DNA from 2 places in the Dietzia sp. IBK-p2-15D genome. Region 2 is predicted to be linked to the other one. Evidence: predicted binding sites of a transcription regulator. Region 2 holds the regulator's gene; the other holds the start of a gene.
The links. Region 2 encodes LexA, which represses DNA repair genes until DNA is damaged. Its sites were predicted from a motif close to CGAACANNTGTTCG; they were not measured.
Positions count from the first base shown of each region.

Region 1: the regulator LexA is predicted to act here: its motif matches at 5,217-5,230, upstream of AC3DEV_RS08735 (HNH endonuclease signature motif containing protein).

Region 1 covers NZ_JBYMTK010000005.1:62,808-74,032, forward strand. Annotated here, with positions in the region: gene rsmA (16S rRNA (adenine(1518)-N(6)/adenine(1519)-N(6))-dimethyltransferase RsmA) at 1-864, shown strand, start outside; gene AC3DEV_RS08725 (4-(cytidine 5'-diphospho)-2-C-methyl-D-erythritol kinase) at 875-1,897, shown strand; gene AC3DEV_RS08730 (ABC-F family ATP-binding cassette domain-containing protein) at 1,900-3,762, shown strand; gene AC3DEV_RS08735 (HNH endonuclease signature motif containing protein) at 3,781-5,157, opposite strand; gene AC3DEV_RS08740 (HAD hydrolase-like protein) at 5,603-6,304, opposite strand; gene AC3DEV_RS08745 (TetR/AcrR family transcriptional regulator) at 6,301-6,855, opposite strand; partial or broken gene AC3DEV_RS08750 (GMC oxidoreductase) at 6,933-8,548, opposite strand; gene ppk2 (polyphosphate kinase 2) at 8,635-9,537, shown strand; gene AC3DEV_RS08760 (enoyl-CoA hydratase/isomerase family protein) at 9,623-10,666, shown strand; gene AC3DEV_RS08765 (WecB/TagA/CpsF family glycosyltransferase) at 10,930-11,225, shown strand, end outside.
Region 2 covers NZ_JBYMTK010000003.1:133,642-144,866, reverse strand. Annotated here, with positions in the region: gene hrpA (ATP-dependent RNA helicase HrpA) at 1-1,261, shown strand, start outside; gene nrdR (transcriptional regulator NrdR) at 1,272-1,727, opposite strand; gene AC3DEV_RS05920 (hypothetical protein) at 1,839-2,273, opposite strand; gene lexA (transcriptional repressor LexA) at 2,463-3,173, shown strand; gene hflX (GTPase HflX) at 3,213-4,661, opposite strand; gene dapF (diaminopimelate epimerase) at 4,715-5,605, opposite strand; gene AC3DEV_RS05900 (malate synthase G) at 5,725-7,905, shown strand; gene AC3DEV_RS05895 (IclR family transcriptional regulator) at 8,083-8,829, opposite strand; gene miaA (tRNA (adenosine(37)-N6)-dimethylallyltransferase MiaA) at 8,826-9,779, opposite strand; gene AC3DEV_RS05885 (class III extradiol ring-cleavage dioxygenase family protein) at 9,776-10,507, opposite strand; gene AC3DEV_RS05880 (DUF349 domain-containing protein) at 10,717-11,225, shown strand, end outside.

The sequences.
Region 1 (11,225 bases), on a different contig from region 2:
CTCGCCGAGGAACTGGGCATCAAACCCACCAAGACCCTCGGACAGAACTTCGTCCACGACGCCAACACGGTCCGCAAGATCGTCACGGCCTCCGGCGTGGGCCGCGACGACACCGTCATCGAGGTCGGGCCCGGCCTCGGGTCGCTGACGCTGCCGCTCCTCGACGCCGCCGGCCACGTGGTGGCCGTGGAGATCGACCCCGTGCTGGCCACGCGCCTGCCCCGGACCGTCGCAGAGCGGGCCCCGCAGCTCGTCGACGCACTGACCGTCGTGGGCGCCGACGCGCTCGCGGTCTCCGGCGCCGACCTGGGCGGCCCGGGGATCCCGCCGCCGACCGCGCTGGTGGCCAACCTGCCCTACAACGTCTCGGTGCCCGTGCTCCTGCACATGCTCGCCGAGGTGCCGACCCTGCGGACCGCGCTGGTGATGGTGCAGCTCGAGGTGGCCGACCGCCTCGCCGCCGCCCCCGGCTCCCGCGTCTACGGCGTGCCGAGCGTCAAGGCCGGGTTCTTCGGCACCGTCCGCCGGACCGGCACCGTCGGCCGCAACGTCTTCTGGCCCGTCCCCAACGTCGAGTCGGGCCTGGTGCGGATCGACGCCTACCCCGAGGCCCCGTGGGACCTGGGCGAGGCACACCGGAAGCGGGTGTTCGCGGTGGCCGACGCCGCGTTCGCCCAGCGTCGCAAGACCCTGCGCGCCGCCCTGTCCGGGTGGGCGGGCTCCGGCGCGAACGCCGAACTCGCGCTGACCGAGGCCGACGTCGACCCCAAGGCCCGCGGCGAACAACTCACCACCGCCGACTTCGTCCGGATCGCCGAGGCGGCGGTGCGGCTCGGGATCGGACCGGCGCACCGCGAGCCGTAGGCTGGTGGTCATGCCCCGCGACGCCTCCACCCCCGCTGGCGCGCGCGCCGTGACGGCCGTCGCCCCCGCCAAGATCAACCTCCACCTGGGTGTCGGTGACGTCCGCGCCGACGGCTACCACGACCTGCTCACCGTGTACCGGGCCGTGGACCTGTGGGAGCGGGTCACCGTGTCGCTGGTGGACGCCGCCGACGACGACGACGAGGTCGTCGTCACCGGGCCCGGGGCCCCGCAGGTGCCGACGGACCGGACCAATCTCGCCGCCCGGGCCGTCGACCTGCTCCGCGAGGAGGCGGGATCGGACGCCCGGATCGCCATCCGGATCCACAAGGGCGTCCCCGTGGCCGGCGGGATGGCAGGCGGCAGCGCGGACGCCGCCGCCGCGCTCGTGGCCACGGACCGGCTGCTCGGTCTGGGACTCGGCCGAGCGGCGCTGGAGGAGCGGGCCGCGCGGCTGGGCAGCGACGTGCCCTTCTGCATCCGCGGCGGCACGGCGTTGGGCACCGGCCGCGGCGAGAAACTCGCCACGCTGCTGCACGCCCGCGCCGAGCAGCACATCGTGGTGGCCCTGGCCGACGGGGGACTGTCCACCCCGACGGTGTTCGCCGAGTTCGACCGGCTGCGCGCCGAGCGCGACCGGCTGCGCGCGGAGCGCGACCCTGCTGATCCCGGGCGCGACCCGGCTGATCCCGAGCGGGGCCTGCCGCGCGCGGGCGGGGTCGACCCGCTCGTGGCGGCCCTCGCCGGCGACGATCCCGCCGCCGTGGCCGGGCTGCTCGCCAACGACATGGAGGCCGCCGCGCTCTCGCTCATGCCCGCCCTCCGCCGGACCCTGCGCGTCGGCCGGGAGGCCGGGGCCCTGCACGGCATGGTCTCCGGCTCCGGCCCCACCTGCCTGTTCTTCTGCACCGACCGTGACCACGCGATCGCCGTCGCCGCCGAGATCAGCGAGCACGGCGTCGCCCGCGAAGTCCGCGTGACCCGCGGCCCGGTCGGCGGTGCGCACATCGTCGACGACCCCACAGGAAAGTAGAGATGGCCCCCACCAACCTCATCAACCTCGAGCAGTGCTCGGTCTCCTTCGGGATCCGGCAGGTGCTCGACAACGTCTCACTGGGCGTCAATGCCGGCGACCGCATCGGCGTCGTCGGCCTCAACGGGGGCGGCAAAACCACCCTGCTGGAGATCCTCACCGGCGTGGCCGAGCCCGACTCCGGGCGCGTCTCGCAGGTCAGCGGTCTGCGGATCGCCGTGGTCACCCAGCGCACGGAGCTCGCCGCCGACACCGTGGGCCAGGCCGTGGTCGGCAGGCTCGGCCTCGCGGTCCACGAGTGGGCCGGTGACGCCCGTGTCCGCGCGGTGCTCGACGGCATCGGCATCCACGACCTGGGATTGGACACGCCCGTCGCGGATCTGTCCGGCGGTGAGCGGCGCCGGGTATCGCTCGCCGCGGCGCTCGTGCAGGATTTGGACCTGCTCGTGCTGGACGAGCCGACCAACCATCTCGACGTCGAGGGGGTCCAGTGGTTGGCGGACCACCTGGTCGCGCGATCGAGTGCGCTCGTCGTCGTCACCCACGACCGGTGGTTCCTCGACACCATCGCCACCCACACCTGGGAGGTGGTCGACGGCCACGTCGAGCAGTACGAGGGTGGCTACAACGACTGGGTGTTCGCGCGCGCCGAGCGCGACCGCCAGGCCGCGGCCACCGAGTCGCGTCGTCAGAACCTCATGCGCAAGGAACTCGCGTGGCTGCGCCGCGGCGCCCCGGCGCGGACGTCCAAGCCGCGCTATCGCATCGAGGCGGCCGAGGCACTGATCAAGGACGTGCCGCCGCCCCGCGACTCGCTACAGCTGTCGAGCTTCGCCGCGCGGCGCCTCGGTAAGGTCGTGATCGAGCTCGAGGACGCGCGCCTCGATGCCCCCGACGGCCGCACCCTCGTCGACGACCTCACCTGGCGACTGGCCCCCGGCGAGCGTGTGGGCCTGGTCGGCGTCAACGGTTCCGGCAAGACCACGCTCCTGCGCGCGCTCGCCGGTGAGGCCCCCCTCGCCGCGGGTAGCCGCAAGGAGGGCAAGACCATCCGGATCGGGTGGCTGCGTCAGGAACTCGACGACCTGCCGCTGGATCAGCGGGTGCTCGAGGCGATCGAGGACGTCGCCGCCCGGGTGGCGTTCGGCAAGGACGAGCTCACCGCCTCCCAGCTGGCCGAGCGGCTCGGCTTCTCCCCGGCCCGTCAGCGCACGCCCGTCGGCGACCTGTCCGGTGGCGAGCGACGACGCCTGCAGCTCACGCGCGTGCTCATGGCCGAGCCCAACGTCCTGCTGCTCGACGAGCCCACCAACGACCTCGACATCGACACGCTGCGCCAACTCGAGGACCTGCTCGACGGCTGGCCCGGCACGATGGTCGTCATCTCACACGACCGCTATCTCGTCGAGCGCATCTGTGACTCGGTGTGGGCGCTGTTCGGCGACGGCCAGCTCACCAACCTGCCGCGCGGCATCGACGAATACCTGGAGCGCCGTCGTGTCGCCGGGGCGGCGGGCGACTCGGGCAAGGTGTCGCGCTCCGCGCCGGGCGCCGGGTCTGCTTCGGCTGGCGGCTCGGCGGATGGCGGTTCTGCGGCCGGCGCCGCGGGTGGTAGTGCCACGGCTCCCGCCCTCTCCGCCGCCGACGAGCGGGCACTCACCAAGGAGATGTCGAAGATCGAGCGGCAGATGGGCAAGCTCGACAAGCGCGAGGCCGAGCTCCACAAGGCCATGGCCGACGTGTCGGAAGGGGCGATGGACACCGAGAAGCTGGCCGCCCTGGACCGCGAGCTCAAGGACGTCTCCGCGGAGAAGGACACGCTCGAGGAGCGCTGGATGGAACTGGGCGAGCAGATCGAGGGCTGAGTCGCCCGGCCATCCAACCTAGGCAGCCGACTGCGACCCCGGTTCGCGCTCTGCAGCGTGTAGTCGCTGTTCCGCCTGAGCGCGCAAGTACCTCCTTTCGGTGGCGCGACGGTGCCGGGCGTGTGATTGGCGCTGCGATCCGGGGATGCCGTCTCCCGTTCTGCCGGCTTCGGCGGCCTCCTTCTGTAGCCGGGAGCGTTCGGGGTGTCGCGGTGCGCCGAACTCCGCCAATGGGCCGGTGGGGGTGGTGATGACGCGTGTCCCGGGGTCCTTGTCGGGATGGTTCGGACCATGTATCCACACGTAGTCCCCGTCAGTACTCCGGTAGTAGGCCCAGATGCCATCGGTCTTGAGGCGATGGTGGGTGCGGCAGATGCTGCCGAGGTCGTCGCTGGTGGTGTATCCGCCGCGTTGGGGATCGTCGTGGTCGAAGGGGATGATGTGGTCGAGGTCCGTCTTGTCCGCCGGGGTCTGGCAGCCGGGGAAAACGCAGGTGCCGTCGCGACCCCGACAGAAGCGGGCCAGTGCCTCCGAGGGGCTGTACCGGCGGGAGGCCTCACTGTCCGGGTCCGCGAGCGTGTCGATCGCGTCGAGTCTGCGCCTGGCGAATCGCTGCAGTTCATCGGACGTGAAGCGACTGACGGGGCCGTAACCTGCCACGAACAGGCCCCGGAAGTCCGCGTCCCCGTCGTCGTAGGCGTGGATCACGACCCGGCGGGCCGCGGCCATCGCGTCCGGGTCCGTGAGGTGGTCTCCGTCGGGCGCGGGCAGACAGGTCCAGCCGCGGCTCAGGGCGAGGAGGCCGGCGGCCCTGAGTTGCCCGATCGACCGGGGGTCGTCTGTTGCGGCGGTGCGGACCAGACCTTCGATCCGCTCGGTGATCTCCAGGCCGTCGACGGCTGAGAGGGTCGCGGTGAGCAGCGCGAGATCGCCGGTGACCGGCGTCATCTTCACGTTCTGCTCTCGCCGAGCCTGTTGTGCGCGGGCGTCCGCTCCCACGGGGTCGCAGCTCGCGACGTGCTTGCTGAGCATCTTGCGCAGTGGCCCGATCCTGGGAGGGTGGGTTCGGCGCCTCGTCGGTGCGAGTCCCTCGCTGATGCGGCGGTCGAGTTCCGGCATGAGACGGTCCTCCACCAGGGCGGTCTCCTCGGCGATGGCGTGGGCCGCGTCGACTCCGATCCACCCAGTCGTCAGCAGTGTCGCGGTGAGAGGCAGCCGCTCGGTCAGTTCTATGGCGGTGGCCACCAGCCGAAATGCCCCGCGGCGGGACAAAGCCATCGAGGCGCTCACCATGGTCGCCGCCGTGTCCAGGGGATCGCGTCGCTGGTCGTTCTGGGTTGACCTGGATACGCAGTCGTACGCATAGGCCACAGTGCGGCCTTCGGCAGCGTTGATCGCCCGCTGCGCGAGATAGCCGCGTCGCTGTCTGGGCGGTGTCTGTTGTGTTCATGGTTCGACTGTATGTTCGAGGTACGACATGGTCGGGAGAAAAAGCTGGCGCGGTCGTGACCTGCGGTGCCCTGGATGCCCCGTTCAGGGCGCCGCAGGTCAGACGGCACTGCGGTTCAGATGGCACTGCGGTTCAGACGGCACTGCGGTTCAGGCGAAGGCGTTGACGGCAGCAGGCAGCGCGGCGGCGTAGGTGAGGCATGGCGGTACGGCGTGCCACCGCGCCCGGGCGCTCGATGGATACCGGCAGCCCGTGGGCCCGGGCGGCGTCTGCAGCCTCGTGACCTGCGGTGCCCTGGATGCCCCGTCCAGGGCGCCGCAGGTCAGACGGCACCGCGGCTCAGACGGCACCGCGGCTCAGACGGCACCGCGGCTCAGACGGCACCGCGGGTCAGACGGAGGCGTGGACGGCAGCCAGTAGCGCGTCGGGGTCCGTGAGGTCCGGCAGGACGGTGTGGGCGCCGGCGGCGCGGAGGTCGTCGGCGGATACCCTGCCGGTGGCGACAGCCACGCAGACGGCACCCGCGGCGCGCGCCCCGCGGACATCGTGCACGTGATCGCCCACGACCACCGACCGTCCGGGGGTCACGTCCACACCGTGGGCCCGGGCGGCGGCGAGGGCGTCGCGGACGAGGTGGGCGCGGTCCGCGTGGTGATCACCGAACGCGCCGAGTCCGGGGTCGGGCAGCCCGTCGAAGCCACAGAGCCGCAGCTTGAGCAGTGCCGTCCGCCGCATGTTGCCCGTGACGATCCCCTGGTGCAGTCGCGGGTCCGCGGCCAGGGCGGCGACAGCCTCGTGGGCGCCGGGCAGGGGACCGCCACCACCGGCCAGGAGATCGTCCCCGAACGTTTCGCAGCGCCGGGCCACGGCGTCCATGAGGGAAAGGACGACCTCGTCGTCGTCGACACCTATCCCGTTGATCTCGAGCAGATCGGTGAGGATCGCACGGTCGGTCCGACCGGCGAAAGACGCGCCCATGACGGGGTCGCGGCCGAGGAGGTCGGCGAGCGCCGGGGCGATCATGCGGATGCCGAAGCCGGCGGGGTCGAGGAGGGTGAGGTCGAGGTCCCACAGGACGAGTACGTCGCTCACGTCCCGAACGTCTCCAGCAGCGGGGCCAGCCAGGCGGTGAGGAAGGTGCGGAGGTCGTCGTCGGAGCGGGCGTCGGGCGAGTCCAGGCACAATACCGACCAGCCCACGTGCACGCCCACCTCCGCGACCAGGTCCAGGCGGTCGGCCAGTTGCGGGAACCGCTCGGCGGCGGGGACGAGGAGCGCGACCGCGTACTGGCGGGCCCGTTCGGCGGAGCCGGGGTCGAAGATGGGGTTCGAGCCGCCGCCGAGCATGAGCGCGCGCAGGAGGGGATCGTCGAGGATGCAGTGGCGGCCCACCACCACGATCTCCACGATCAGCTCGAGGGGCGTCGTCGCGGCGTCGAGCACATCGGTGAACGCGCCGGTGAGCATGGTGAGTCGCTCGGAGACGGCCTGCGAGACCAGGTCCTCGCGGCTGCCGAAGATGGAGTAGACGGTCTGGCGGCTGACCTCGGCCTGCTTGGCGACCGCGGCGATCGTGACGCCCCCGAAACCGGCGCGCCCGATGACCGCTCGGGTGGCGTCGAGGATGGAGTCGCGGGAGCGCACCCCGCCAGTATCCCGGACGCCGCCGGACGCCGCCGGACGCCGTGCCCGAAAAACGGTGCCCCTAGAAGTCGGCGCCCCTAAAAAACGACGCCCACGTCCTGCCGCACGATCCTGTCCAGCGCGCGCTCGGCGATCGCGGCGATGGTCAGCGACGGGTTGCACGCGGCGGTCGTGCCGGGGATGAGCGCGCCGTCGACGACGTACAGCCCGCGCTGGCCCAGGACGCGGCCGTCGAGGTCGCAGACCTGTCCTATGACGGCGCCGCCGAGCGGGTGCCAGGTGGAGTTGAGCATGCGGTTGGTGTCCGTGAGGTGGCCGGTCGGGCCGGCGATGGCGCGTGCGGTGCGATCGACGTGGGTGAGGATGCCGGAGTCGCCGTCGGCCGGCCAGCGGATGATCCCGCGGTCCTGCGCCGAGTCGTAGACGACCCGACCGCGGTCCGCGCTGACGCCGTAGCCGACCATCACCGTGGTGTGGGGGTCCGGTCCGAACGGTGGGAGCGAGGCCTGATGACGGTGTGAGCGGTGGCGGGGTCGGACCAGTTGAGGCTGCCGTAGACCACCGGTCCGCCCAGGACGGCGCCGAACCCGGCGGTGGGATCGGTCCACAGGTAGATGCGGTCGGCGTTGGTGCCCCAGCCGCTGCCGATGCCGTCGGGCAGGTCGGTGACGGCGTCGGTGGCGGCGGCGCGGGTGAGTAGGGTGGAGGTGCCCACCGAGCCGGCGGCCATGATCAGGGCCGGGGCCCGCATCGACAGCGTCCGGACGAGCCGTCCGGCGGTGTCGAGGACCTCCACGTCCAGCTCCCAGCGGCCGTCGGGCAGGCGGCGCATCGCGCGCACGTCGTGCAGTGGCCGGACCTCGACCAGGCCCGTGGCCTCGGCGCGGGCGAGGTAGGTGACGTCGACGGAGTGTTTGCCGCCGTTGTTGACGCCCAGGGAGCTGTCGCCGTTGGTGTACGACGGGCGCATCTCGCCGCGCAGTTCCGCCAGGGCGTAGTCCCAGTCGATCGGCATGGGGATCTTGCGCAGGGGGAGCCCCGCGTCGCGGACGCGCTGGGCGAAGATCCGAGAGGCGGCGTACTGGGGTGCGGCGACGAGCTCGTCGGGGGCCTCGGCGAGGCGCAGCACCCGGGAGACGCGTGGGTAGTACTCGCGTTCCATCTCGCGCCAGTCGATCGCGCCGGGGAACCACGTGTGGAACAGCTCCTCGGTGGGTTGTAGCGCCATGCCCTGGTAGATGAGGGAGCCGCCGCCGACGCCGGTGGCGCAGACGGACGTCATGTTCTCGCCGACGGACGCCTCGAGTAGGCCGGTGTGGCGCGGCAGGTCCACGGGGCGGCCGAACACCTGGGCGGGCGGGTGGAACCACAGGGCGCGCTCGTCGGGGGAGGTGGCGCTGGGGAAGGTGGTGGAGTCCGGTCCGGCGGGCCAGCGGCGGCCTCGTTCGACGACGACGACGGCGACTCCCGACTCGGCGAGACGAAGCGCCGAGATGCCGCCGCCGAATCCGCTCCCGACCACGATGCACCGGTGGTCCTGCACCTCGTGGGGTATCCGCCTGGGTGCGGGGGCGTCGGTCGCGGTGCCGGCGGAGTCGCTCGGCCGGGCGGCGGCCGCGGGGTCGGTGGCCAGGGCGGCGATCCCGGCGGCGGCGACGGTTCCGAGGAAGCCCCGGCGGGAGATGTGCGGCATGGGCGTGAAACTAGACAGTGTTGACGAAAACTGTCAACATCATCGTCCCGGCCGAGGAGACCGGGTCGGGTCCGTAGGCTCGGGCCATGAGCAGCAAGAAGGCCTCTGGTAAGAGCGACAGCAAGAGCGCGTCCAAGAGCAGTGCCAAGAGCGGTGTGAAGAAGAAGGACCTCCTACCCAGCGGTCTGGAGAAGCTGCCGAAGAAGGCCTACGAGGCCGAGCTCGAGCGGCTGCAGGCGGAGCTGGTCGAGATGCAGGCGTGGCTCCGGGAGACCGGCAACCGGATGGTGGTGGTCTTCGAGGGGCGCGATGCTGCGGGCAAGGGCTCGGCCATCAAGCGGATCACGCAGTACCTCAACCCGAGGCACGCCCGGATCGTGGCATTGCCCGCCCCGACGGAGGTGCACAAGACGCAGTGGTACTTCCAGCGCTACATCGAGCACCTGCCGGCGGCCGGGGAGATCGTGATCTTCGACCGGTCCTGGTACAACCGCGCCGGCGTGGAGCGGGTGATGGGCTTCTGCACCCCCGACGAGTACCGGCGGTTCCTGCACCAGGCTCCGATCTTCGAGCGTCTGCTGGTGGAGGACGGGATCATGCTCCGCAAGTACTGGTTCTCCGTGTCCGACGAGGAGCAGGAGCGGCGGTTCCGGTCGCGCCACGATGACCCGATGCGCCGCTGGAAGCTCTCGCCGATGGATCTGGAGTCCATCACCCGGTGGGAGGACTACAGCCGGGCCAAGGACGAGATGTTCGTCCACACCGACATCCCCGAGGCGCCGTGGTTCACGGTCGAGTCCGAGGACAAGAAACGTTCGCGGATCAACGTCATCTCGCACCTGCTGTCGACCGTGCCGTGGGAGAAGCTCGACCCGCCGGCGCTGGAGATCCCCGAGCGGCCGAAGGGCGCGGACTCGAACTACGACCGCCCGCCGCGCGAGGAGTTCAGGTACGTGCCGGACGTGGCCTCGCAGTTGCTGGAGGGCTGAGGCGGCGGGCCCGCATCGGGGGCAGCGAAGTAGGAATTCCTAGTATCCGTGCGACGGTCGGTGGGCGGCCTGACACTATGGGGTCATGAGCGAATTCGTCAGCAGCCGGCGTGATGGCCGGATACAGCACATCGTCCTGGATCGCCCCAAGGCCCTGAACTCGCTGGACCTGTCCATGTGCCGGGCCCTGCACACGGCGCTGGACGAGGCGGCCAAGGACGAGGACGTCGAGGCCGTCATCACCACGAGCACCTCGGAGAAGGCGTTCTGTGCGGGTGGCGACATCCGCGCGCTGCGCGACGCCGCGGCCGCCGGTGAGCACGAGAGGAACCACGAGTTCTTCTCCGAGGAGTACGCGATGGATCTGGCGTACCACACGCATCGCGTCCCCACGGTCGCCGTGATCCACGGGGTGGCCATGGGCGGAGGCCTGGGAGTCTCGATCAACGGCTCGCACCGCGTGGTGACCAAGAAGGTCATGATGGCCATGCCGGAGACGGCGATCGGCTTCATCCCGGACGTCGGCGCCAGCCACTTCCTGCCGCGCCTGTGCGGCGGCGGCGAGCGCGGCCTGGCCGTGGCGATCTACCTCGGTACGACGGGCGTGCGGATGAACTCCGCCGACGCCCTCTTCACCGGCCTGGCCACCCACCTGATCGACGACGACGAGCGCAACGCCTTCGTCGACGCCGTCGCCGCCATCGGCTTGGCCGACGCGCTGAAGAGGTTCGGTCTCGAGCGCTCCGAGGCGGGGGAGTCCGCCGTCGAGGCCCGTATCGAGCGCATCGAGGACGTCTTCTCCCGCGACACCGCGCAGGAGATGATCGCGGCGCTGGAGTCCGGTGAGCAGGACGAGTGGGCCACCACCACGCTCGAGATGCTGCGGTCGCACTGCCCCACGTCGATCGTCGCCACCATCGAACTGCTGCGTGCCGGCGCGAAGGCGGGGGACCTGCGGGCGTGCCTGGACAACGAGCTGGCCCTGGGCGCCTGGATCACCGCCCGCCCGGACTTCGTCGAGGGTGTGCGGGCCGTGGTGATCGACAAGGACCGCAACCCCACCTGGGACCCGGCGGACCTCGACTCCGTGGACGTCGACGCCATCCGCTCGGCGCTCGCCGGGAGCTGATCGGGCACCTGCGCGGCGGGACGACGCGCGTGCCCCTCGGCCGGATCTCCGGTCGGAGGGGCACGTGCGTCCGGTCGGGTCTGGTCCTGGGCTGGCCGCCCGGCGGGGACGCTGTTCACTTTGCCCGTACAAGGTCACCTGCAGCGCGTATTATCGGGCAATGGACGACCACCAGGTGTGGGTGCCGGATGCGGTGAGCACTCGCAGATGCGTAGGCCCGAGAGGTTTGAATCGGGTCCGACTCGCAGGTCGGGATTAGTCGTATGGCCAATGGGATGAACCTCGCCGGAGTCACCGTTACTCGTGCCACGCAGGACGACGTCGTCACACGAATCGGCAACTCGATCAGGCAACGCCCGTCAGTGGCGCTCGCCGTCGGCTCGGTGAACCTCGACCACCTCCACCACTTCCCGGACGGTACGGGAGTCCATTCGGTCACTCACCCGGTCGAGTGGCTGTGGCTGGCGGACGGGATGCCGATCGCGTGGAGGGGGAGAACCCTCACGGGGCTGGCCTGGCCCCGAGTGACCGGCGCGGACTTGTTACCGGCAATCCTCAG
Region 2 (11,225 bases):
GCTGTCCTCGGTCACCACCGCCGGGTTCGAATGGCTGGTGCCGGGGCTGCGGGAGGAGCTCTATACCGAGATGCTCCGCACGCTGCCCAAGTATCTGCGTCGACTGTGTTCTCCGCCCGCCGAGTTCGCGTCCCTGTTGGCGGGAGACGTCTCGCCCCGGTCCGCCCCGTTGTCCGTCGCGCTCGCGCGGGCGCTGTCTACTCGGATCGGTACCACGGTCGACCCGCGTGACTTCGATCAGAACCAGCTACCGGGCCATCTCCGGATGCGTTTCGAGGTGGTCGACGGGGACGAGGTCGTGGCCTCCGGAACGGATCTCGCGCAGTTGAGGACCCGGTTGGTGGACAGGGTACGGGCGACCCTCAACGCCCGTCTGGTACCCGACAGGGGGCCCTACCGGGAGTGGACATCCGACACCGTCGGCGACCTCCCGCAGTCGGTCACCGGCTCGGTGGACGGGGTCGAGGTGACCGTCTACCCCGCCCTGCGTGTCGGTGGGGACGGAATTCACCTCGTGGCGTGCGCCACGGAGGACGAGCGTCGATCCACCCAGGCGTCGGCGGTGCTCACGCTGGTCTCGGCCGGCCTGGTCTCCGCGGCGTCGATTCTGCGCGGCCGTCCGGTCCAGCAGCGACTCGCGCTCACCCAGTACCCGCACGGAGGGATGGAATCCCTGGTGTCGGATGCATCGCTCGCTGCGAGTGGGCGGATCATCGCCCGGCGAAAGGGCGCACCGGTTCTCACGGTCGCGGAATTCCACGAACTCCAGGCCACTGCGCGGGCGGAGGTCCCCGGTGCGGTGGCGTCCGCGATCTCGTCGGCGGTTCCCGCGCTGATGGCCGCCCAGTCCGTGTCGGGCCGTCTGGCGGGGGCGCCCGCAGATGTCGCCGACGATGTCCGTCCTTCACTGGACTTCCTCGTCGGGCGCGGATTCCTCGCCCGCCATCCCTCGGATGTGCTTCCACATCTGGAGCGACATGTGCGGGCGGTCGGCCTCCGGTTGGACCTCGCGGAGAAGTCACCCGCCCGGCACGGCGAACTCACGGCGAAGTTGAACCGCTCCGAGTCGATCGTCGAGGAGGCGTGCGCCGCGCTGCGGCGGCGGCCGGGTGGCGCACGGGCGTGCCGCGACCTGCGGTGGATGCTCGCCGAGTACCGGGTGGGGCTGTTCGCGCAGTCACTGGGTACCGCCCGGCCGGTCTCGGCAGAGCGGATCGACAAGGCGGTGGCGTCTGCGCTCGCCCCGCGGTCGTCCCGATGATGCCGCGTGGTCAGCGGCTCGCGCGGCGCTCCCGGAGGGCGATGATCTCGCGTTCGAAGTCGTCGGCCGAGCTGAACTGCTTGTACACGGACGCGAACCGCAGGTAGGCGACCTCGTCCAGATCCTGCAGAGGGCCCAGGATGGCGAGCCCGATCTCGTGGGCGGGAACCTCGGACGCACCGCCGGATCGCACAGCGTCCTCGACCTGCTGGGCGAGGCGACGCAGAGCGTCCTCGTCAACCGATCGTCCCTGGCACGCGCGGCGGACACCGCGGACGACCTTGTCCCGACTGAACGCCTCGGTCACCCCGTTCCGCTTGAGAACCGTCAGCAGGGGCGTCTCCAGCGTCGTGAACCGGTGTCCACACCGGGGGCACTCCCGGCGACGCCGGATCGCCTGACCCTCGTCGACGGATCGTGAGTCGATTACCCGGGAGTCCTCGTGGTGGCATGTCGGGCAGTACATTCCCGTGGGGCCCTTCGTCGACCGGAGTTCACGCGTCTCGGATCGTGCCTGACGGAACGCGGGGGCGGTAGACCACCGCCCACGGTCCATTCTAGGAGGCCCGCTGCCCGGTCACGCGTAGGCGGGTCCACCGAGGAAGGCCACTGCGAGAAGCATGATCACGCCGAATGCGATCCCGCACGCCAGTAGCGCCCAGGCCGGCACGTCGTCGACGACCCCGGTGGACGCCGGGGCCTCGACATGGCACGCCCGCACGCGGTCCGTGGAGACCGGGCGCACGAGCACGCGGCGACCCGGGGCGACCGACGTGACGGCGGCCGGACGGGCGGTCACCCGCGGCCGGACGAGATTCTCCGCACGCGAGGACGTGACGGCGGGCCGGCTGCCCTCCGGTCGGGCCAGGGGGCGTCGCGGCGCACGGGTGGACCGCGCCGACACGTCACCGGGCCGGTCGAGGTGCGCGACCCGTCCACGATGGTCGTCGGGGCAGACCTCGGTCCACCGCGCGGCCGGACGTGGGTGGGACTGAAGCTCGACAACGGTCATGGTGGCTCCCTACTCGATACGGTGTGCGATCGTGATTCGCACACCTGTATGTGTTTCTCAGTACATCTGTTCGAATCCGAACTCCCCTAGAGTTGTATCACGCGACTCCGACACAGTCACGATCCACGGAGGAATTTCTTCGAACACGTGTGTGGCGCGCCGCAGCCCGTGGCACTAGGGTGTAGACAGATCACAGCGTCGAACATCCATTCGCCGAAGGGACCACACGAGATGCCGAAGCCCGATTTCGAGTCACTGACGGACCGACAGAAGAGCGTTCTGCTCCACATCCACGACACCGTCAAGGAGCGTGGCTATCCGCCGAGCATCCGCGAGATCGGGGACGCGGTCGGCTTGCAGTCCACGTCGTCGGTGGCGCATCAACTCCGCACGCTGGAGAAGAAGGGCTTCCTGACGCGGGATCCGCACAAGCCGCGGGCGGTCGATGTCCACGGTGTCCCGGGGCAGAAGTCACGGGGCCGTCGGTCACCTGCTCCGGAGCCCCAGCGTCCGGGCGGCGCGGTCGAACCCGTCTACGTCCCCGTGCTCGGCCGGATCGCGGCGGGCGGGCCCATCCTCGCGGAGCAAGCCGTCGAGGAGATCTTCCCGCTGCCGTCGGACCTCGTCGGATCAGGCGATCTGTTCATGCTCAAGGTCGTCGGCGAGTCGATGATCGACGCCGCCATCTGCGACGGCGACTACGTGGTGGTCAGGCGGCAGAACGTCGCGGACAACGGGGAGATCGTCGCCGCCATGATCGACGGGGAGGCGACGGTCAAGACCTTCCGGAACGACTCGAGCGGAGTCTGGTTGCTGCCCCACAATCCGTCGTTCAGCCCGATTCCGGGCGAGCACGCGACGATCCTCGGCAAGGTCGTGACAGTGTTCCGGAAACTCTGAGTCCCGGTTCGAACGACGCGCCGCCCGTCCCCGCAGGGGTCAGGCGGCGCCGTCATGTGGACCGCGGGCGGCGAACTCGTCCAGTTCGCCGGCCACGGACGCGGGCAGTCGGACCACCAGCCGGGTTCCGTCCTGGGTGTGTTCCTCCTCGACCACTGCGCCCTCGGCGTGGACCCGAGACACCACGTCCCCGCGGGAGTACGGGACGGACAGGGTCACCTCGGTGTCCCCCGAGGCGACGATCTGCGTGATTCGCTCGAGGAGTTCGTCGACACCCTGCCCGGTGACCGCCGAGACGAACACGGCGTCGGGCAGCGCGTGGTGCAACTCGGTGAGGACCACGGGATCCGCGGCGTCGATCTTGTTGATCACCAGGAGTTCCCGAGGCCGCTCCGCGTTCTGCTCCTCGACCACCTCGTTGATCACCTTGCGCACCGCCTCGATCTGGCGGAGCGGGAAGGCATCCGAACCATCCACGACGTGGAGGAGCAACTCGGAGTCGACGACCTCTTCCAGTGTGGACCTGAACGCCTCGACCAACTGGGTCGGCAGGTGTCGGACGAATCCCACGGTGTCCGTGAAGACGACTGCTCTGCCGTCAGGCAACTCGGCCTTGCGCGTCGTCGGGTCGAGTGTGGCGAACAGGGCGTTCTGAACCAGGACGCCGGCTCCGGTGATCCTGTTGAGCAGGCTCGACTTCCCGGCGTTCGTGTATCCGGCGATGGCGATGGACGGCACCGGAGTGGAACGCCGTCGGTGCCGTTTGGTGTCTCGGGCCTGCTTCATCCCCTTGATGTCCCGGCGCAGACGGGCCATCCGCTCGCGGATCCGACGCCGATCGGTCTCGATCTTGGTCTCACCCGGGCCACGGAGACCGACGCCGCCGTTGCTCCCGGCACGACCGCCCGCCTGGCGCGACAGCGACTCGCCCCACCCACGCAGACGGGGGAGCATGTACTCCATCTGGGCGAGGGTCACCTGGGCCTTGCCCTCACGGCTGGTGGCGTGCTGCGCGAAGATGTCGAGGATCAGCGCGGTACGGTCGATGACCTTCACGTTGACCGCCTTCTCCAGCGCGAGCAACTGTCCCGGGGTGAGTTCGCCGTCGCAGATGACGGTGTCCGCGCCGGTCGCGGCGATCACGTCCTTGAGGACGCTGACCTTGCCCGACCCGATGTATGTGGCGGCATCGGGCTTGTCGCGGCGCTGGATGAGCGCGTCGCACACTTCCGATCCCGCGGTCTCGGCGAGCTGGGCGAGCTCGTCCATCGCGGCGTCCGCCTGCGCGGCGGACCCTTCGGTCCAGACACCGACGAGCACGACCCGTTCGAGTCGGAGCTGGCGGTACTCGGCGTCGTTGACGTCCTGGAGTTCGGTGGAGAGTCCCGCCACCCGGCGCATCGAGGATCTCTCCTCGAGCTGGAAATCACCGATGGACGGATCGAGGTCGCGTGTCGGCCGGTCAGCGGCCGTGTGATCAGTAGTCATTCGGGTTCATCTTCTCACACCGGGCCCCCCGGTGTCCCGTGCGAGACGGTGTGCTACCGACCACGGTGGTAATGACCGCGGGCGACGAGTGTGGACGGCCCGGTGAGCGAGGACCCGGCCTCGGTGAGTGAGACCTCGACCTCGCCGCCGGGGACCACCACGACGACGTCGCCCGTCGCCTCCCCCGAGTCGGCCAGCGCGGCGACCGCGGTCGCGACGATTCCGGTTCCGCAGGACATGGTCTCCCCTGATCCCCGCTCGTGGACCCGCATCGAGACCCGACCGTCCACCATCGGGGTGGCGATCTCGACGTTGACGCCGTCGGGGAAGAAGTCCCGGTCGTACACCGGGGTCTCCTGCACCGGCAGCCCGGCGAGGTCCGCGGCGTCCAGATCGGGGACCACACAGGCGAGGTGCGGATTTCCCATGTCGACGGCGAGTCCCGCGAAGGTCCGGCCACCGACCTCCGCCGAGGACAGTCCGAGCAGACGCGGCTCCCCCATGTCCACCCGCACCACCGCGTCATCACCCGAGTGGGAGAGGACCTCGGCGGGGCGGGCCCCTGACCGCGTGCCCACCGGGATGGAGCCGGACTCCGCTCTCCCGGTCGCGACGAGGGCGTGGGCGAAGACCCGGACCCCGTTGCCGCACATCTCCGCGATGGAACCATCGGCGTTGCGGTAGTCCATGAACCAGTCCCCACCGTCCACGCCGGGCGGCAGGGTCGCGAGCACGCCCCGGTCGACGAGGGCTCCGGCGGTCGCGATTCTCAGGACTCCGTCGGCGCCGATTCCGGCACGCCGATCGCACAGTGCCCGTACGAGGTCCACGTCGAGGTCCAGGTCGGCCTGATCGTCCGGGAGGATCACGAAGTCGTTGAGGGTGCCGTGGCCCTTGAGGAAGGCGATACCGTCGGGCTGCGAGGCCTGGCGCGTCGAAGTCATGGCGAAATCGTACTCGCCGGCGGGGGCCGTTCCGCACTGTGGAAATGTCGGATGATGCCGGACGGTACGCCCACTAGAGTCGGCCTGGAGAACGGTCCCCTACCTCCAGGAGAGCATCGATGTCCGAACGCATCACTGTCGGCGGAATCCAGGTCGACGAGGTCCTGTACGACTTCGTCAACTCCCAGGCGATCCCGGGCACCGGGGTCGATCCCGACGCGTTCTGGGCGGGCGCCTCCGAGATCTTCACCGAAATGGCCCCCCGCAACCGCGAACTGCTCGACACCCGCGACCGGTTGCAGTCCCGGATCGACGCCTGGCACCACGAGAACCCGGCGCCGATCGACCCGGGCGCCTACAAGGCGTTCCTGCGGGAGATCGGGTACCTGGTGCCCGAGCCCGAGTCCGTCTCCGTCACGACCGAGAACGTCGACGCGGAGATCGCCACGGTCGCCGGCCCACAGCTCGTCGTGCCGGTCATGAACGCCCGGTTCGCGATCAACGCGGGTAACGCCCGCTGGGGTTCGCTCTACGACGCCCTCTACGGCACCGATGCGATCCCGGAGTCCGACGGCGCCGAGCAGGGCTCGGGATACAACAAAGTCCGCGGGGACAAGGTCATCGACTGGGCCCGTGAATTCCTCGACGACGCCGCACCGCTGGAGTCGGGCAGCCACGTGGGCTCCACTGCCTACGCCGTGGTCGACGGAGGCCTGCAGGTGACCGTGTCCGACGGGTCGACCGCCCGGTTGGCGGCCCCGGAGAAGTTCGTGGGCTACCTGGGCGAGCCCTCGAGCCCGTCCTCGGTCCTGCTGTGCAACAACGGTCTGCACATCGAGATCCAGATCGACCCGGACTCCCCCATCGGCTCGACCGACGGCGCCGGCGTCAAGGACGTCGTCCTGGAGTCCGCCGTCTCCACCATCATGGATTTCGAGGACTCGGTCGCCGCCGTCGACGCCGAGGACAAGACCCAGGGCTACAGCAACTGGCTGGGTCTCATGAAGGGAGACCTGTCCGAGGAGATCACCAAGGGCGACAAGACCTTCACCCGTGTCCTCAACGACGACCGGGTCTTCACCGCGCCCGATGGTTCGGGTGAAGTCCGTCTCCACGGCCGCTCGATGCTGTTCGTGCGCAACGTCGGCCACCTGATGACCAACCCGGCCGTGCTCGACGCCGACGGCAACGAGATGCCCGAGGGCATCCTCGACGCACTGGTCACCTCGCTCGCCGGCATGCACGGGATCGCCGAGGGCAACGAGCGCCGGAACAGCCGCCACGGGTCGATCTACATCGTGAAGCCCAAGCAGCACGGGCCGGAGGAGGTCGCGTTCACCACCGAGCTGTTCGGTCGTGTCGAGAAGCTCCTCGGGCTGCCCGAGAACACCCTCAAGGTGGGCATCATGGACGAGGAGCGTCGTACCTCGGTCAACCTCGCCGCCTGCATCGCCGAGGCCACCGAACGGGTCGTGTTCATCAACACCGGCTTCCTCGACCGGACCGGCGACGAGATCCACACCTCCATGGAGGCCGGGCCGATGATCCGCAAGGGCGAGATGAAGGGCGCCCGGTGGATGAACGCCTACGAGGACTTCAACGTCGACACGGGTCTGGCGTGCGGCCTGCGTGGCCGTGCCCAGATCGGCAAGGGCATGTGGGCCAAGACCGACCTCATGGCCGAGATGCTCGCCGAGAAGATCGGCCAGCCCGAGGCCGGCGCCAACACCGCGTGGGTGCCCTCGCCGACCGGCGCCACGCTGCACGCCACCCACTACCACCGGGTCAACGTCATGACCCGGCAGGAAGAGCTGCTCGCCGGGGGTGCCCGCGCGAGTGTCGACGACATCCTCACCGTCCCCCTGGCCCCGTCCACGGACTGGACGGACGAGGAGAAGAAGGAAGAGGTCGACAACTCCTGCCAGACCATCCTCGGCTACGTCGTGCGGTGGGTCGAGCAGGGCATCGGCGTCTCCAAGGTGCCGGACATCCACGACGTCAACCTCATGGAGGACCGCGCCACCCTGCGGATCTCCTCGCAGATGCTGGCCAACTGGATCCGTCACGACATCATCACCGCCGACGACGTCGAGGACTCGCTGCGCCGGATGGCCGAGATCGTCGACAAGCAGAACGCCGGCGACGACGCCTACCGGAACATGGCACCGGACTTCGACTCGTCCATCGCCTGGCAGGCGGCCCGGGAACTGATCCTCGAGGGCACCAAGCAGCCGTCGGGCTACACCGAGCCGATCCTGCATCGCCGTCGTCGCGAGTTCAAGGCCGCCAACGCGGGCTAGACCGGCGCCGGCCCACCCGCCGACCCGCAGAATCCGCCACGTCCGCCCGACTTCCGATCCCACGCCGGTGGGGCCGGTTCCGGGCGGGGGTGGCGGATTCTCCGCTCTCACGGCCGCGGGCGTCCTGCGCCCGGCCCGATGGCGTCCGGCGGGCGGGCGTGCTCGCCGGACGCGAGATCAGGGGACGAGCCCGGCCACGGCCGCACGCAGGATCGCGACGGCGGCGTCGCGGCGATCGCGCGTGAACCTGGCCTCCGGGCCGGATGCCGACACCGCGAAGGCGGCGTCCCCGGTACCCACCGCGATGGCGACGCAGCGGACGCCCTCCTCCTGCTCGGACTCATCGGTGGCGAACCCGGCCTGTCGCACCAGCCGCAGTTCGTCGATCAACCTGTCGGGCTCGACGATGGTCGAGTCGGTGAAGCGGCGCATGCCCGCCCTGTCGAGCATCCTGCGGACCTCGTCGTCGTCGTCGCCCGCGACCAGGGCCTTGCCCACCGCGGTGCAGTGCACGTCCACCCGTCGTCCCACCTCGGTGAACATCCGCATCGAGTGTGGGGACGGCACCTGGGCGAGGTAGACCACCCCGTCGCCCTCCCGGACGGCCAGGTTGGCGGTCTCCCCGGTGCCCTCGACCACGGCGGTGAGCACCGGCACGGCCCAGGACGCGGTGGCGCGTCCGGCGACGTCGCCGATCCGCTGGAGGCGCGGTCCGAGCAGGTAGTCGCGGCCCGCGTCGCGCCGGAGGTGCCCGCTCTCGGCGAGCGTGCCGCACAACCGGTGGACGGTGGCGGCGGCCAGACCCGTGTCGGCGACGAGGTCCCCGAGGCTCGCCCGACCCCCGCGGATGCTCAGCGCGTCGAGTAGGTCGAAGGCCCGGTCGACGGACTGGACCCGCGGCCGCCCGGGTCCGGGGCTGCTCACGGTCGGCCCTCCCCGAGGATCCCCAGCGCGGCCTCGAGCGGGCGGGGTGCGTGGGCGTCGCGTCCGTGGGTGTCGGTGTCTATCCACCGGATCCGGTGATCCCGGCCGAACCATGACCGCTGGCGCCGGACGTAGCGGCGGGTCCCGATCACCGTCCGTTCCTCGGCGCGGGCCGCCCCGGCGTCGTCGATCCGCTGCTGCCCGTCCATCTCGTCGAGCACCTGGGCGTACCCGATCGCGCGCCGTGCGGTGACGCCCTCGAGCAGCCCGACTCCCACGAGCCGGCGGACCTCCGGGACGAGCCCGTCGGCGAACATCGCGGCCGTACGCGTCGTCAGCCTCTCGTCCAATTCGGGCAGACCGCAGCGCAGGCCCAGCATGCGCGTGCCCCAGCGCGGCTCCCCGATCGTCGGTCGGGAGGCGGAGAAGGGCTTGCCGGTGAGTTCCACGACCTCCAATGCGCGCACGGTGCGCCTGGGGTCGCTGGGGAGGATGGTCTGCGCGGCCTCGGGGTCCACCACGGCGAGTTCGGCGTGCAGGGCCTGCACCCCGATCTGCTCGAGGCGACGTTCGTAGTGGGCGCGCACGTCCGGGTCCGTGTCCGGGATCGACCACCCGTCGACAAGCGCCTGGATGTACATCATCGACCCTCCGCACAGGATCGGCACGTGGCCGCGATCGCGGATCTCGGAGATCTCGCGTTCCGCCTCGGTGCGGAAGTCCGCGACGCTGGCGGTCTCGGTGACGTCCAGCACGTCGAGCCGGTGGTGCGGGATCCCCCGCCGCTGAGCCGGTGTCAGTTTGGCGGTGCCGATGTCCATGCCGCGGTACTGCTGCATGGCATCGCAGTTGACGATCTCACCGCCGAGCCGCTCGGCCAGGCCGAGGGCCAGCTCGGACTTTCCGGTCCCGGTCGGCCCCACCACGGCGACGGGGTTTCGCCCGGTCATGACGGTGCCCCGGGTTCGCCGGGCGTGGCGGCCGGCGCGTCGACGACCACCGTGGCATGCGCGGCGGCCTTCGGCGGCCACCACGCGCCGTGATACCCCACGCCGAACGGTGCCCAGGACAGCGCCTCGACGGCAGTTCGGTCTGCGACGAGCTCCGCCAGGACGAGCCACGAGGGCCGGCTCCACCAGCCGATCTCGTCAGCCACTCGCTCGCCGGGGTCGGGGAGCCCGCCCGAGGCGCGCAACCACCGGGCGAGCCGCCCGTCGAGCGCGATACCGCGGGGGTCCTCCGGTACGGGAGCACGCGGAGTGAGGGAGGCGGGGCCGTCGGCGACGACGACGACGAGGTCGTCCGACACCGGCGTGGGGACGGGCTGCGGTCCCCCGGTCACGCCGACGAACCTCCTCGGGAGGTCGATACCCGCCAGGTCGAGCAGCCACCAGGCGATCAACGCCGGGTCGGGAACCGCAGCGTGCGGCGCCGGCGGGGCACCGGGCGGGCCCACGGGCACGTCGACCCCCCATCTGGAGAGCGAGGAGCGCATGTCCCCAAGACTTCTGCCCGCGTGGTCGGTCCCCAGGACGACGACCCGTGTCGCGCCGCGTCCGGCCCGGCGGAGCATCTCGCATATCGTGGCCACACCGCCCTCGGTCTCGGCCACCGCAGAGCCGGACAGCTCCGGCACGAGGACCGGCGCTCCGGGGACCAGGACGACAGAGGGGCTCACATCCGGAAACCCTACTGACCGCCCCCGACGCCGCGGAACGGACCCGTCCGGGGATGCCGCGGGGATACGGCGGGGATACGCCGGACACCCGGGCGGGGGTTGGTACACACTAGGAGGATGCCGTCTCCTCGATACGGGGCGGCGAGGCGATGACCGGTGCGATCCCGGTGACGGTGCCGTGACACGCGGCAGAAGGAAACGAGGACGACATGACCGAGCAGTCACCCACCGCCCAGGGCGGATCGAGTCCGGGCGGATCGAGTTCGGGCGGATCGAGTTCGGGCGGAGCGACCCCGACCCCCGGTCCGAGGCCGGGTGCGCCATCCCCCGCCGCGTTGGCACGCAAGGTGGCACCGCGGCCGACCCCCGCGGGTACCCCGGGGGTCACGCGCGCCTCGGACCCCTCGCAGTGGGGTCGCGTCGACGAGTCGGGCGCGGTGTTCGTCCGGACCTCCGACGGTGAGCGTCAGGTCGGGTCGTGGCAGGCCGGCGCTCCCGAGGAGGGCCTCGCGCACTTCGGTCTGCGCTTCGATGACCTCGCCGCCGAGGTCGCCCTGCTCGAGACCCGTCTCGAGTCCCATCCGCAGGACGCCAGGAAGACCCGCGCCTCGGCGGAGACCCTGGCCGAACAGATCCCCACCGCCGCCGCCGTGGGCGATCTGGATTCTCTCACCGCGCGTGTGGCTGCGGTGATCGAGCGTTCCGGCGAGGTCGAGGC